Regions from separate parts of the Streptomyces sp. NPDC048111 genome, predicted to be linked through region 2. Evidence: riboswitches for the same ligand, from Rfam matches in the RefSeq annotation. Region 2 holds a riboswitch; each other region holds the start of a gene.
The links. A riboswitch is a leader RNA that binds a small molecule or an ion and turns the genes downstream of it on or off. The one in region 2 is predicted to bind thiamine pyrophosphate.

Region 1 (5,149 bases), on a different contig from region 2:
TTCGGTCAGGGGAGTTCAAGGGGTGCGAGGGCCCCGCCCGCCACCCCCTCGCGCCTAGCATCGGGAGTGTCGAAGGCACACAACTCGTGGGCCGACACCAACGAGCGGAAAGAGGTAGGGACGATGGCGCGGATCTTCGCGGGGATGCCCTGGTGGGTCAAGTGGGTCGCCGTGCCCGTCATCGCCCTGGTGGTGTTCGGCGGGCTCATCGCGAGCGTGGTCGGTTTCCTTTTCGGGCTGCTGTTCAAGCTCCTGGTCTTCGTGGCCCTGGTCGGCGGTCTGATCTATCTGGTGCGCAGGTTCATGTCGTCCTCGTCCTCCTCGCGCGGCGACTGGTGACCGGGCCGCGCGCCGGTACGCGGGTCGCGTCCGGGAGGCCGGGGCATTAGCCCGGCCGGGGGAACGGACCCGATCGGACCCCCTTGGCCCGGCAGGACCGCCATTAGAGTGGCCAGTCTCTGCCGCCCCTGGGAAGCACGGGTCTGACGGCCCCTCACCACTGGTCCGGCCGGCTCGTGGCCCGGCCCCGGGGTCACGGCGGGCGCGCGGGGGCGGCCCCCGCGGGTGGGCGCGTCGCCCGTCAGCACGCCTGGGGGTGACCTGTGGCCACGGCTCCGAACGCCGCCGTCCCTACCCTGATCGGCTCGGTCCAGCGGGCCCTGCGCCTCCTGGAGGCGGTCGGCTCCCACCTGGACGGCGCCCCCGCCAAACAGCTGGCGAGAGAGGCGGGGCTGCCGCTGCCGACCGCGTACCACCTGCTGCGCACCCTGACGCATGAGGGCTATCTGCGGCGCGAGCACGGGGTGTTCCTGTTCGGCCCGGCGGTCGAGCGGCTGGCTCGGGGCGGAGTGCTGCAGAATCGTCGCAGCAAGATCAATGAATCGCTGGCGCGCTGGCGGGACTCCCTCGGGGTGCCCGTCTACTTCGCTGTTTATCGCGAGGGGGAGATCGAGGTCGCCGGCCTCGCCGAGACCCCTGCGGCGCCCGCCGTCGAGGAGTGGGCCGACTTCCGCGAGACCGGGCACGCCCACGCGATCGGCCAGTGCCTGCTCAGCCAGCTCGACGAGCGCTCCCGCGAGGATCATCTGGACCGGCACCCGGTCGCAGCCATCACGCCGTACACCGTGCGGGACCGCCGAGCCCTCGTGGAGCGGCTCGCGGCTACGGAACGTAGCCGACTCGCGGTCGAACGACAGGAATACGTCCTCGGTTCCGTCTGTGCCGCGATCCCCGTCGAGGCCGGTTCCGACCCTGCCGCGCTGGCCATTTCCGTACCCCTTCACCAGCAAGAACGACTGATTCCGGCCATTGAGCGACTGCGGGCGGAAATGGGCGGTCTGCTCGGCTCCCTGGCCTTCTCTATCAGTATCTGAAATATCACTCCTTGTGATCTGCTAGCCGTTCCACCACGATGGCGTCAAGAGGGCCATGGGGGATGATTCCTGGCCAGTTCCGGCTAGAGCGGGGTACGTGCGATGCGTGATTCGGTTCAGGCAGAAGTGATGATGAGTTTCCTCGTGTCCGAGGAGCTCTCCTTCCGGATCCCGGTGGAGCTGGCATACGAGGCCACGGATCCCTACGCGGTGCGCATGACCTTCCACCTCCCCGGCGACGCGCCGGTCACCTGGGCCTTCGGGCGTGAACTGCTCCTCGACGGGCTCAACAAGCCGATCGGGGACGGCGACGTGCGGATCGAGCCCGCCGAACCCGACCTGCTGAGCGATGTGCACATCAGGCTCCGCGTCGGCGCCGACGCCGCCCTGTTCCGGGCCGGCGCCGCGCCCCTGGTGGCGTTCCTCGACCGCACCGACAAGCTCGTCCCGCTCGGGCAGGAGTGGACGCTGGGCGACTTCGACGAGCACCTGGAGGACGCGCTCGGCCGCATCCTGGCCGAGGAGAACGCCGGCTGAGCCGCTACTTGCGGCGTCGGTGACCGCCACCGGAGCGCGCACCCGCCGGACGCGGAACCGGGCGGTCCGCGGACGGGGCGCCGGGTCGGCCCGCCGGGCGGGCGCCGGTACGGCCGGCGGGCCGGTCGGCGGAGACCACCAGGGCCGCCAGCGCCGTGGTCAGCGGTACCGAGGCCACCAGGCCGATCGAGCCGACCAGTGTCCGCACGATCTCCTCGGCGACCAGCTCGCTGTTGGCCACGGTGCCCACGCTGCTCTGCGCGATCGAGAACAGCAGCAGCAGGGGCAGCGCGGCGCCCGCGTAGGCGAGCACCAGGGTGTTCACCACGGACGCGATGTGGTCGCGGCCGATCCGGATACCTGCCCGGTACAAGCCGCGCGGGCCCATCGTGGGGTTCGCCTCGTGCAGCTCCCAGACCGCCGACGTCTGGGTGACCGTCACGTCGTCCAGTACGCCCAGGGAGCCGATGATGACGCCGGCCAGCAAAAGGCCGGACATGTCGATGTTCGGGTAGAGGCCGTGGATCAGGCCGGTGTTGTCGTCGGTGTTGCCGGTGAGGGAGGCCCAGCCGATGAACAGCGAGCCGAGCAGCCCGATCAGCATCAGCGAGACGAGCGTGCCGAGCACCGCGACGGAGGTGCGCGCGGACAGGCCGTGGCACAGGTAGAGCGCGATCAGCATGATGGCGCTCGCCCCGACCACCGCTACCAGCAGCGGGTTGGAGCCCTGCAACACCGCCGGAAGGATGAACAGGGTCAGCACGGCGAACGAGATCACGAGCGCGACCAGGGCCATCACCCCGCGCAGCCGCCCGACGACCACCACCGCGAGCGCGAAGATCCCGGCGAGCAGCGCCATCGGGAACCGCCGGTTCACATCGGACACCGAGTACTGCAGGTCCCGGGGTGCGTCGGGGGCGTAGGAGACGATCACGCCCTGGCCCGTGTGGAGTTGGCGCGGCGCGTCCGGCTGGACGATCTCGGTGAAGGTGCGCCCCTCCTCGGGGCCCGACGTCACCTTGACCGTGGCCTTCTCGCAGATCCTGCGCGGGGCGGCGTCCCGGTCGCGCCGGCTCTCGGCGGTGGAGGTGTCGCCGTTGGACGGGGTCTGCGCGGCATGGACCGACGCGCAGTCGACCTTGTCCACGGCGGTGACCTCGGCCTGCTGGGTCTGGCGGTCGAAGCCGACGCCGGTGCGCTGGTGCGGCGGCGCGCCGCCCGGCCAGAGCACCACGAGCCCCACAAGGACCGCTGCGGAGAAGGGGATCAGCACCGCGGCGATGACCTTCCGCAGGTGCTTGGACACCGGGGCGGCGGGCCCGTGGGCGTGCGAGTGGCCGTGTCCGTGGCCGTGTCCGCCGTGCTGGTGCGCAGGGCGCGGTTCTGGTGAGGTCACCGACCGATCATCGCAAGAACACCGGGGGCCCTCTGTTCAGCGCGCCAGTGAGGACGCTAGCGTGGTGACACCTTTGCACACGCGGGAGCTCGGAGCACCGGGCTGAGAGGGCGCTGAACACCGTACGAACCGTACGGAAACGGCTGCGCCGACCGCCGAACCTGTTACCGGGTAATGCCGGCGTAGGGAGTAGGTCTCATGACCATTCAGGACGCACGCACGCCTGCCTCCAGCACGGAGAGCGGGAAGTCCATCGGCTGGCACAAGGGGTACGTGGAGGGTTCGCGCCCCGACCTCAAGGTGCCGGTGCGCCAGGTGCACCTCACCAACGGCAAGGCCGTCACGCTGTACGACACCTCGGGCCCGTACACCGATCCGACCGTCGAGACCGACGTCCGCCGCGGGCTCGCCCCGCTCCGGGAGAACTGGATCATCGGGCGCGGCGACACCGAGGAGTACGCCGGGCGCCCGGTCCGGCCCGAGGACGACGGCATCAAGCACACCTCGCCGCGCGGCGGCCTCAAGAACCTCGACGCGGTCTTCCCCGGCCGCCCGCGCCAGCCCCGCCGGGGCCGGGGCGGCCAGGCGGTGACCCAGCTCGCCTACGCCCGGCGCGGCGAGATCACCCCGGAGATGGAGTACGTCGCGATCCGCGAGAACGTCTCCCCCGAGGTCGTCCGGGAGGAGATCGCGGCGGGCCGCGCGGTGCTGCCCGCCAACATCAACCACCCCGAGATCGAACCGATGATCATCGGCAAGCGGTTCCTGGTGAAGGTCAACGCCAACATCGGCAACTCGGCGGTCACTTCCTCCATCGAGGAGGAGGTCGACAAGATGACGTGGGCCACGCAGTGGGGCGCGGACACCGTCATGGACCTCTCCACCGGCCGCAACATCCACACCACGCGCGAGTGGGTGCTGCGCAACTCCCCCGTCCCGATCGGCACGGTGCCGCTGTACCAGGCCCTGGAGAAGGTCGACGGCCGTGCCGAGGACCTGACCTGGGAGATCTACAAGGACACCGTCATCGAGCAGGCCGAGCAGGGCGTCGACTACATGACGGTCCACGCCGGCGTGCTGCTGCGCTACGTGCCGCTGACCGCCCGCCGCAAGACCGGCATCGTCTCGCGCGGCGGCTCGATCATGGCGGCCTGGTGCCTGGCGCACCACAAGGAATCGTTCCTGTACGAGAACTTCGAGGAACTCTGCGACATCCTCGCGGCGTACGACGTGACGTACTCGCTCGGCGACGGTCTGCGCCCCGGCTCCATCGCGGACGCCAATGACGAGGCGCAGTTCGCGGAGCTCCGCACGCTCGGGGAACTCAACACGATCGCCAAGCGTCACAACGTACAGACGATGATCGAGGGCCCGGGACACGTCCCGATGCACAAGATCAAGGAGAACATCGACCTCCAGCAGGAGATCTGCGAAGAGGCCCCGTTCTACACCCTGGGGCCGCTGACCACCGATGTGGCGCCCGCCTACGACCACATCACCTCCGGCATCGGCGCGGCGATGATCGCCTGGTGGGGCACCGCGATGCTCTGCTACGTCACGCCCAAGGAGCACCTCGGCCTGCCCAACCGTGACGACGTGAAGACCGGCGTCATCACGTACAAGATCGCCGCGCACGCGGCGGACCTGGCCAAGGGGCACCCGGGCGCGCAGGAGTGGGACGACGCGCTCTCGGACGCCCGGTTCGAGTTCCGCTGGGAGGACCAGTTCAACCTGGCCCTCGACCCGGTCACCGCCCGGGAGTTCCACGACGAGACGCTGCCCGCGGAGCCGGCCAAGACCGCGCACTTCTGCTCGATGTGCGGTCCGAAGTTCTGCTCGATGA
Region 2 (5,149 bases):
TGGGGGGCTCCGCCGAGACCCGACTCCTGGGGAACCCCCGAGGGGCCTTCCCAGGGGGCGTTCCCGGCGGGGCCTGCATACGATGCGTATGACGCCCCGCCCGTGTCGCGGACACAACAAATGCCGCTGGTGCCCGACCCGGGCACCGCTGCCGCAGGCCGCGACGCACCACACCATCTGGGGGCCGCTCTGCCGGGCGGCCCTGACTTCCGCGACGAGCCGCCGCAGGAGCCCATGGCAAGCCCTCCGCCCGTTCCGCCCGTGCCCGCCCAGCCGGAGAAGAAGAAGGCGGGCCGCGATCTGCGGTCCGCGATAGGGGTCGGCGTCGGCCTCGGCGCGGTCATCGTCGCGTCGCTGTTCATCGTCAAGGCCGTCTTCGTCGGGGTCATCGCGGTGGCCGTGGTGGTCGGGCTCTGGGAGCTCACCAGCCGCCTCCAGGAGCGCAAGCAGATCAAGGCGCCGCTGGTGCCGCTCGCCGTCGGCGGCGCGGCCATGGTCGTCGCCGGATACGTCAGCGGCGCCGAGGGCGCGTGGGTGGCGATGGCGCTGACCGCGCTCGCGGTGCTCGTGTGGCGGATGACCGAGCCGCCCGAGAACTACCTGCGGGACGTCACCGCCGGCGTCTTCGCCGCGTTCTACGTGCCGTTCCTCGCCACGTTCGTCGCGATGCTGCTCACCGCGGACGACGGCCCCTGGCGGGTGCTCACCTTCCTGCTCCTGACCGTGGTCAGCGACACCGGCGCGTACGCGATCGGCTGGCGCTTCGGCAAGCACAAGCTGGCCCCGCGCATCAGCCCGGGCAAGACCCGCGAGGGCCTGTTCGGCGCGGTGTCGTTCGCGATGGTGGCGGGCGCGCTGTGCATGGAGTTCCTGATCGACGACGGCACCTGGTGGCAGGGCCTGCTGCTGGGCCTCGCGGTCGCCGCGAGCGCCACCCTCGGCGACCTCGGCGAGTCGATGATCAAGCGGGATCTCGGGATCAAGGACATGGGCACCCTGCTGCCCGGGCACGGCGGCATCATGGACCGCCTCGACTCCCTGCTGCCGACCGCCCCGGTGGTGTGGCTGCTGCTCGCCGTCTTCGTCGGCACGGCTTGACCGCACGCCGGTTACCCTGGAAGGGCGCGTCGCTCGCGAGCGACGCGCCCTTTTCGGCCCCGCGACTGCGGGGTGATCCTGTGAGGTCTCCTGGCTTCGGCACCGTATCGTCGCCTGCCCCGCGCCAGCGGGGGATCGCCCGGCCTCGTCGTACTGAGGAGATACCGCTCATGGCACGCCCCGTTCCGGGAGAACTCACCTTCGTCGCCCCTCGCGGAGCCAAGAAGCCGCCGCGCCACCTCGCCGACCTCTCGCCCGCCGAGCGCAAGGAGGCCGTCGCCGCGATCGGCGAGAAGCCGTTCCGTGCCAAGCAGCTCTCCCAGCACTATTTCGCGCGCTACGCCCACGACCCGGCGCAGTGGACCGACATCCCGCTCGCCGCGCGCGGCCGGCTCCAGGAGGAGCTGCTGCCGGACCTGATGTCCGTCGTGCGCCACATCTCCTGCGACGACGACACCACTCGCAAGACGCTGTGGAAGCTGCACGACGGCACGCTCGTCGAGTCCGTCCTGATGCGCTACCCGGACCGGGTCACCATGTGCATCTCCTCGCAGGCCGGCTGCGGCATGAACTGCCCGTTCTGCGCCACCGGCCAGGCGGGCCTCGACCGCAACCTGTCGACTGCCGAGATCGTGCACCAGATCGTCGACGGCATGCGGGCGCTGCGCGACGGCGAGGTGCCGGGCGGCCCGGCGCGGCTGTCCAACATCGTCTTCATGGGCATGGGCGAGCCGCTCGCCAACTACAAGCGCGTCGTCGGCGCGATCCGCCGCCTCACCGACCCCGAGCCCGACGGCCTCGGCCTGTCCCAGCGCGGCATCACCGTCTCCACCGTGGGCCTGGTCCCCGCCATGCACCGCTTCGCCGACGAGGGCTTCAAGTGCCGTCTCGCGGTCAGCCTGCACGCCCCGGACGACGAACTGCGCGACACCCTCGTCCCCGTCAACACCCGCTGGAAGGTCCGCGAGGTCCTCGACGCGGCATGGGAGTACGCCGAGAAGTCCGGGCGCCGCATCTCCATCGAGTACGCCCTGATCCGCGACATCAACGACCAGGCCTGGCGCGGCGACCTGCTCGGCCGGCTCCTCAAGGGCAAGCGGGTGCACGTCAACCTCATCCCGCTGAACCCGACGCCCGGCTCCCAGTGGACCGCCTCGCGCCCCGAGGACGAGAAGGCGTTCGTCGAGGCCATCGCGGCCCACGGCGTGCCGGTCACGGTCCGCGACACCCGCGGCCAGGAGATCGACGGGGCCTGCGGGCAGCTCGCCGCCTCCGAGCGATAGCCGGCGACGCCGGGCCGCGCACCCGGCCGCGACGGGTGGCCGCGACGGGTGGCCGCGGCAGGTGGCCCCGGCCCCGCGCGGCGGCCCCGTCCCGAACGGCGAAACCGTCGGGGCCATGTCAGGGGCCCCGTGTAACCTGGCTGGAAACATCTGCATATTCCGACAGGGGAGCGCCACAGCGCTGAGAGTGCGGTGCCCGCAAGGGACACGGACCGCAGACCCTCTGAACCTTGCCCCGGTCATGCGGGGTAGGAAGTTCGGCGATTACTCAAGCTGTTGCGCCCTGCCCGCACGGTCTCGAACCGTGCGGGCAGGGCCGCGTCTCTTCCTGGTCATCTCCAGGAGGAATGAAGAAATGCGCAGTACCAAGAGGCTCGCGGCCGGCGCGCTCGCCGCCGCCCTCGGCGTCACCACCCTCGCGGCGTGCGGCGGCTCGGACGGCAAGAAGACCTCCAACGCCGGCGACGGCTCCGGCAGCAAGACCGTGACGCTGGTCAGCCACGACTCGTTCAACGCCTCCGACCCGGTGCTCAAGGCGTTCACCGCCGAGACCGGCTACACCGTCAAGGTCCTCAAGAGCGGGGACGCCGGCGCCGCCCTCAACCAGGAGATCCTCACCAAGGGCTCCCCGCGCGGCGACGTCTTCTTCGGCGTCGACAACACGCTGCTCTCGCGCGCCCTGGACCACGGGATCTTCACGCCGTACGAGGCCAAGGGCCTGGACCGGGTGCCCGCCGCGGACCAGCTCGACCGGGCCAAGCACCGCGTCACGCCCGTCGACACCGGCGACATCTGCGTCAACTACGACAAGAAGTACTTCGCGGACAAGAAGCTCAGCCCCCCGCAGTCCTTCGCCGACCTGATCAAGCCCGAGTACAAGGACCTGCTCGTCACGGAGAACGTGGCCACCTCCTCGCCCGGCCTCGGCTTCCTGCTCGGCTCCATCGCCCAGTACGGCGACGACGGCTGGCAGGACTACTGGAAGAAGCTGAAGGCCAACGGTCTCAAGGTCGTCGACGGCTGGGAGCAGGCCTACAACACCGACTTCTCCGGCTCGGCCGGCGGCAGGAAGGCCAAGGGCGACCGCCCGCTGGTCGTCTCCTACGCCTCCAGCCCGCCCGCCGAGGTCATCTACGCCGACCCCAAGCCGGCCGAGGCCCCCACCGGCGTCGCCACCGGCACGTGCTTCCGCCAGACCGAGTTCGCGGGCCTGCTCGACGGCGCGAAGAACGAGGCCGGCGGCAAGGCGCTCCTCGACTTCCTGATCTCCAAGAAGTTCCAGGAGGACATGCCGCTCCAGATGTTCGTCGACCCGGTCGCCAAGGACGCGGCGGTGCCCGCCGAGTTCACCAAGTTCGGCGCCAAGGTCACCGAATCGTCGACCGTGGCCCCCGACACGATCGCCAAGAACCGCGACCAGTGGGTCAAGACGTGGTCCTCGCTCGTCCTGAAGTAGAGCGCCCCGCACAGGAGGAGCGGGCGGGCGGCGGACGGCGCCGCGCGCCGCGGGCGACCGCGGTGCGGCTCGGCCTGATGGCCCTGCCGCTCGCCTTCTTCGCCGTGTTCTTCGCCTGGCCCGTGGCCGCCATCGTCGGCCGCGGGCTGAAGGCGGACGGCGCCTGGCAGTTCGGCCGCGTCGGCGAGGTGCTCACCGACCCGGACATCGGGCACGTCCTGTGGTTCACCACCTGGCAGGCGCTCGCCTCCACGGGGCTCACCCTGGCCCTCGCGCTGCCCGGCGCCTATGTCTTCGCCCGCCTGGACTTTCCCGGCAAGCAGCTCCTGCGGGCCGTGGTCACCGTGCCGTTCGTGCTGCCGACCGTTGTCGTCGGCACCGCCTTCCTCGCGCTGCTCGGCCGCGGCGGACTGCTCGACCAGCTGTGGGGCGTACGCCTGGACACCACGGTGTGGGCGATCCTGCTCGCGCACGTCTTCTTCAACTACGCCGTGGTGGTGCGCACCGTCGGCGGCCTGTGGTCCCAGCTCGACCCGCGCCAGGAGGAGGCCGCCCGCGTCCTCGGCGCCTCCCGCCTCGCCGCCTGGCGCCGGGTGACGCTGCCCGCGCTCGGCCCCGCGGTCGCCGCCGCCGCCCTCATGGTCTTCCTCTTCACCTTCACCTCCTTCGGCGTCGTCCAGATCCTCGGCGGCCCCGCGTTCTCCACCCTGGAGGTCGAGGTCTACCGCCAGACCGCCGAACTCCTCGACCTGCCGACCGCCGCCGTCCTGACGATGGTGCAGTTCGCCGCGGTCGGCGCGATCCTCGCCGTGCACGCCCGGACGGTGCGCCGCCGCGAGAGCGCCCTCAAGCTCGTCGACCCGGCGCACACCGCGCACCGCCCGCGCACCGCGGCGCAGCGCACCCTGCTCGGCTCGGTCCTCGCCGTCGTCGCGGTGCTGATCCTGCTGCCCCTCGGCGTCCTGGTCCAGCGCTCCCTCGACACCCCCGACGGCTACGGGCTCGGCTACTACCGCGCCCTCCAGGACGCCGGGGACAACGGCAGCTTCCTGGTGCCGCCCATCGAGGCCATCGGCAACTCCCTCCAGTACGCCCTCGCCGCCACCGCCATCGCGCTCCTGGTCGGCGGCCTCGCCGCGGCGGCCCTCGCCCGGCGCGGCAGCGGCCGGCTCATGCGCGGCTTCGACGCCCTGCTGATGCTGCCGCTCGGCGTCTCCGCCGTCACCGTCGGCTTCGGCTTCCTGATCACCCTGGACGAGCCGCCGCTCGACCTCAGGACCTCCTGGATCCTGGTGCCGCTGGCCCAGGCCCT
Region 3 (5,149 bases), on a different contig from region 2:
CACGGCGGCCCGCCGGTGCTAGAAGGCGGGCCGTTCGGGGTCGAGCGCGGCCCGGCCCTCCATGGCCGAGGACGCCCGCGCGAAGTGGCGGCGCGGGATGCGGCCCGCGCGGTGGGCGAGCCGGCCCGCCTCCACCGCGTGCCGCATCGCCTCCGCCATCAGCGTCGGCTCCTGGGCCCGGGTGACCGCGGAGGCGAGCATCACCGCGGCGCAGCCGAGCTCCATCGCGAGCGCGGCGTCCGACGCCGTGCCCGCGCCCGCGTCGAGGATGACCGGCACGTTCGCCCGGTCGACGATCAGCTCGAAGTTGTGCGGATTGCGTATCCCGAGGCCCGAGCCGATGGGGGAGCCGAGCGGCATGATCGCCGCGCAGCCGACGTCCTCCAGCTTCCGCGCGAGGACCGGGTCGTCGTTGGTGTACGGGAGCACCGTGAAACCGTCGTCGACCAGCACTTCGGCGGCGTCCAGGAGCTCTATCGGGTCGGGCAGCAGGGTGCGCTCGTCGGCCACCACCTCCAGCTTCACCCAGTGCGTGCCCAGCGCCTCGCGGGCGAGCCGGGCCGTCAGCACGGCCTCGCCCGCGGTGAAGCAGCCGGCGGTGTTGGGCAGCACCCGGATGCCGAGCCGGGCGAGCACCGAGAGGACCGAGCCCTGCACGGTCGGATCGAGGCGGCGCATCGCGACGGTGGTGAGCTCGGTGCCGGAGACCACCAGGGCCCGCTCCAGGGTGTCGAGGCTCGGTGCCCCGCCGGTGCCCATGATCAGACGGGAGCCGAAGGTGGTGTCGGCGATGGTCAGCAGGTCGTCGGCCACGGCTCAGCCCCCCTGCACGGCGGTGAGGACCTCGACGCGGTCGCCCTCGCCCAGCGTGGTCGTCGGCCAAGCGCCGCGCGGCACGACCGTCTCGTTGACGGCGGCGGCGATGCCGGAGCGCGCGGGGGTGAGGGCGGCGACGAGGGCGTCGAGGGTGGTCCCGGAGGCGAGCGCGCGGGGCTCGCCGTTGACGGAGATGGTCATGCGGTCGTCAGCTCCCGAGGTGCGGAGGTGAAGCGGCGGGGGGTGAACGGGCGGGCCTCGTCGGGCAGTTCGCCGGTGGTCAGGACGTGCGCCATGACGTCGCCGGTCACGGCGGTCAGCAGCACGCCGTTGCGGTGGTGCCCGGTGGCGAGCAGCAGGCCCGGCAGCGCGGTCGGGCCGAGCAGGGGCGCGTTGTCGGGGGAGGCCGGGCGCAGGCCGGCCCGGGTCTCGGTGAGCGGGAGCTCGGTGATGCCGGGCACCAACTCATGGGCGTCGCGCAGGAGTTGGTAGACCCCGCCGGCGGTGACCGTGGTGTCCCACCCCAGCTCCTCACTGGTGGCGCCGACGACGAGTTCACCGTTCTCGCGCGGTACGAGATAGACGTCGCTGCCCCGCACCACCGCCCGCACGGTCCGGGACAGGAAGGGCGCGTACGCGGGCGGCACCGTGAGCCGCAGCACCTGGCCCTTCACGGGGCGCACCGGCGGGAGCAGCTCCTGCGGCACACCATCGAGCCGGGCGCTGAGGCTGCCCGCGGCGAGCACGACCCGGTCGGCGGTGAGCGCGGTGCCGTCCGCGAGGACGACTCCCGTCGCCCGTTCCCGTACGACCGTGAGCCGCTCGGCCCAGCCGTGCGCGAAGCGCACCCCGGCCGCGGCGCAGGCGGCGACCAGGGCCCGGGCCAGGCGCCGGGGATCGACCTGGTGGTCCCCGTCCACCCGCAGCCCGCCGCGCACGCCCGGCGCGAGCATCGGCTCCAGGCGGCGGCAGTCGCGGCCCGGGAGCCACTCGGACTCCAGGCCGCAGCGGACCTGGAGCGCGTGCAGGTCCCGCAGATGGGCGCGGTCGTCGGAGTCGAGCGCCACGGCCAGGGTGCCGCAGGCGCGGTAGCCGGTGTCCAGACCGGTGACCTCGCTCAGCTCGGCGGCGAAGGCCGGGTAGCGGCGGGCGGATTCGACGTTGAGGGCCAGCAGCGTCTGCTCGCCGTAGTGCAGTTCGGTGACGGCGGCCAGCATCCCGGCCGCGACCTGCGCGGCCCCGCCGCCCGGCTCCGGGTCGACCAGCACGACCCCGAGGCCGTGCTGTGCGGCCCGCCACGCGGTGACGAGCCCGATGATCCCGCCGCCGACCACAAGGACGTCGGACCCGTTCCCGGACCCGTGGTGTGAAGAACGCATGGGCGTCCAGCCCCTCCCTTCGCCGGCATGACCCGGATCAGGTTCGTACGGTCGGAGGCCGCCCAGCCTCCCTCTCAGCCCGGTGCGTCCGGGCTCCCGCGAGTGCTTTACGCCTGCCACCATAGCCCGAGCCCCCGGGGCGCAGTAAGGGACCGTCCGCGCGCCCGGGGCACCCGGGCCCCCTACCTGACGCATAGTCAGCTGCTTATGGTGATCGGGTGAGCGAACAGCAGACGCAATCCGAAGCGCGGCACGTGGTGGTCGTCGGCGCGGGCATGGCCGGGGTGCAGACCGCGGTGGCCCTGCGCGAACAGGGCTTCACCGGAGCCATCACCCTCATCGGCGCCGAACCCCACCAGCCCTACGACCGGCCCCCGCTGTCCAAGGCCGTCCTCCTCGGCAAGGCCGAGGGCTCGGCCTTCGAAGTGGACTTCGACGCGCTCGGCGTGGACCTGCGCCTGGGCCTCGAAGTCACCGCGGTGCGGGCCGCCGAGCGCCGGGTGGTGACCGGGGCGGGCGAGATCGGCTACGACACCCTGGTCATCGCCACCGGCGCCGAACCGCTCACGCTGCCCGGCAGCGGGGGAGTGCCGGGGGTGCACCTCCTGCGCACCCTGGACGACGCGCGGCGCCTGCGCCCGGTCCTCGACCAGCGGCACCGGATCGTGGTGGTGGGCGCCGGGTGGATCGGCGCGGAGTTCGCCACGGCCGCGCGCGACGCGGGCTGCGAGGTCACCGTCGTGGAGGCCGCCGCCCGGCCCCTCGCCGGGGTGCTGCCCGCCGAGGTCGCGGCCCCCATGGCCACCTGGTACGCCGAGTCCGGTGCGGAACTGATCACCGGCGCCCGGGTCCGGGCCGTGGAGCCGGGCCAGGTGCTGCTCGCCGACGGCCGCCGGCTGCCCGCCGACGCGGTGATCATCGGCATCGGCGCGCGGCCGGCCACCGGCTGGCTGGCCGGCTCCGGCATCGCCCTCGGCCCCGAGGGCGCGATCACCGCGGACGCCCGGCTGCGCACCTCGCTGCCCGGCGTGTACGCGGTCGGTGACTGCGTCTCGTTCCCCTCGGCCCGCTTCGGCGAGCGCCTGCTGGTCCACCACTGGGACAACGCCCTCCAGGGCCCGCGCACGGTCGCGGCGGACATCGTCGGGGAGCAGCCCACCGACTACGACCCGGTCCCGTACTTCTGGTCCGAGCAGTTCGGCCGCTTCGTGCAGTACGCGGGCCACCACGCCGACACCGACGAGCTGATCCACCGCGGCGACCCGTCGGCGACCCCCTGGTCGGTGTGCTGGCTCCGCGACGGCGCCCTCGTGGCGGTCCTGACGGTGGGCCGCCCCCGCGACCTGGCCCAGGCCCGCAAACTGATCGAATCCGCGACCCCCCTGGACCCGGCGAAGGTGGCGGACCCCACGATCCCGCTGAAGTCGGCTTCGCTGGGGTAGCCCCTGGGCGGGGGGCGGGTTGTGCGGGGGCTTTCCGTGCGGGGCGCAGGCAGAGCCCGCCCCCCGGGGCCCTGCCCCGCGCCCCTCGCCCCCGCCTTCGTGTGCGGGCCGTGCTCGCTTCTCGCGCAGTTCCCCGCGCCCCTGGCGGGATCGGTGCTGGCCCGCATGCCGTATCTGGCCTGCCTTGCGCAGTTCCTCGCGCCCCTGGCGGGGTTGGGCGGGCCCTGGGTTTGCGCAGTTCCCCGCGCCCCTCAACCCCGTCTTCGTGTGCGGGCCGTGGTCGCTTCTCGCGCAGTTCCCCGCGCCCCTGGCGGGATCGGTGCCGGACCGCGCCGGGCGTGCGGGTTTGCCGCGGAGGGGCGCCAGGTGGGGTGCGGGGTGCCCTACAGGGGCGCGGGGAACTGCGCGACCAGCCCCGCACGGTCCGCAGCCGAAGCCAGCCCCTCCGGCGCTTGAGGAGCGGGGGCCCGGGGGCAGCGCCCCCGAGGGGGGAGCAGGGGGGCAAAGCCCCAGCGGGCCCGGGGGTGGGTCCGAGCGGGGCCGGGGTCGAGCCTCAGCGGGGTCGGGGCGGAACCCAGCGGGGCCGGGGGCGAGCCTAAGCGGGGCCGGGGCGGAGCCCAGGGGGCCGGGGGTGGAGGCCCCCCGAGGGGGTGCCCCGGTACCGGGTGCCCCCGGGAGGTGGCACGCTTGGAGCGTGACCGAGATTGACGCAAAGATCGATGCCCTCGTCCCCGCCTGGCTCCACCTCCCCGACATCGCGGAGATGCTGGACGTGGAGGTGACCCGGGTACGGCAGCTGGTCAAGGAGGGCCAGCTCATCGCCGTACGCCGCGGAGAGAACAGGGCACTGCAGGTGCCGGCCCCCTTCATCGACACCGACAAGGTGGTCAAGGGCCTGGTGGGAACGCTCACGCTCCTGCGCGACGACGGCTTCTCCGACGAGGAGATGCTGGAGTGGCTCTTCACCCCGGACCCGAGCCTGCCCGGCACCCCCGCGCAGGCGCTCGCCGAGAACCGCGGCACGGAGGTGAAGCGCCGCGCCCAGGCGCTCGCCCTCTGACCGGGACGAGCCCGCCCGTCGGCGCCGCGTGAGCACGGGTGTACGGTCCGGTCCACCCGGCCCGTACACCCGCGCGGCCCGGCCGACGACGATCAAAACGGGGGACTCCCATGCCCACGGCCCGTGAGCGGCTCGCCGACGCCCGGCTCTACCTGTGCACCGACGCCCGCAAGCGCCAGGGCGACCTGCCCGCGTTCCTGGACGCGGTGCTCTCCAGCGGCGTGGACATCGTGCAGCTGCGCGACAAGGGCATGGAGGCCGCCGAGGAGCTGGAGCACCTGGCCGTCCTCGCCGAGGCCTGCCGCCGGCACGGCAGGCTCCTCGCGGTCAACGACCGGGCCGACGTGGCCCACGCCATCGGCGCCGATGTGCTCCACCTGGGCCAGGGCGACCTCCCGGTCCCCGCGGCCCGCGCCATCCTGGGCGACCAGGTGCTGATCGGCCGCTCCACG

Region 1: another riboswitch for thiamine pyrophosphate. It lies ahead of thiC (phosphomethylpyrimidine synthase ThiC); the one in region 2 lies ahead of ACGF3I_RS20595 (thiamine ABC transporter substrate binding subunit).
Region 3: another riboswitch for thiamine pyrophosphate. It lies ahead of thiO (glycine oxidase ThiO); the one in region 2 lies ahead of ACGF3I_RS20595 (thiamine ABC transporter substrate binding subunit).

What each region holds. Positions count from the first base shown of each region.
Region 1 is NZ_JBIDBD010000005.1:172,021-177,169, reverse strand. It holds gene ACGF3I_RS12435 (DUF5326 family protein) at 124-339, shown strand; gene ACGF3I_RS12430 (IclR family transcriptional regulator) at 603-1,373, shown strand; gene ACGF3I_RS12425 (SsgA family sporulation/cell division regulator) at 1,476-1,910, shown strand; gene ACGF3I_RS12420 (YibE/F family protein) at 1,915-3,306, opposite strand; TPP riboswitch at 3,378-3,512, shown strand; gene thiC (phosphomethylpyrimidine synthase ThiC) at 3,505-5,149, shown strand, end outside.
Region 2 is NZ_JBIDBD010000012.1:93,383-98,531, forward strand. It holds gene ACGF3I_RS20585 (phosphatidate cytidylyltransferase) at 1-1,098, shown strand, start outside; gene rlmN (23S rRNA (adenine(2503)-C(2))-methyltransferase RlmN) at 1,269-2,381, shown strand; TPP riboswitch at 2,536-2,654, shown strand; gene ACGF3I_RS20595 (thiamine ABC transporter substrate binding subunit) at 2,737-3,837, shown strand; gene ACGF3I_RS20600 (ABC transporter permease) at 3,915-5,149, shown strand, end outside.
Region 3 is NZ_JBIDBD010000009.1:199,209-204,357, forward strand. It holds gene ACGF3I_RS18145 (thiazole synthase) at 19-813, opposite strand; gene thiS (sulfur carrier protein ThiS) at 817-1,017, opposite strand; gene thiO (glycine oxidase ThiO) at 1,014-2,195, opposite strand; TPP riboswitch at 2,193-2,305, opposite strand; gene ACGF3I_RS18160 (NAD(P)/FAD-dependent oxidoreductase) at 2,414-3,637, shown strand; gene ACGF3I_RS18165 (Rv2175c family DNA-binding protein) at 4,332-4,697, shown strand; gene thiE (thiamine phosphate synthase) at 4,808-5,149, shown strand, end outside.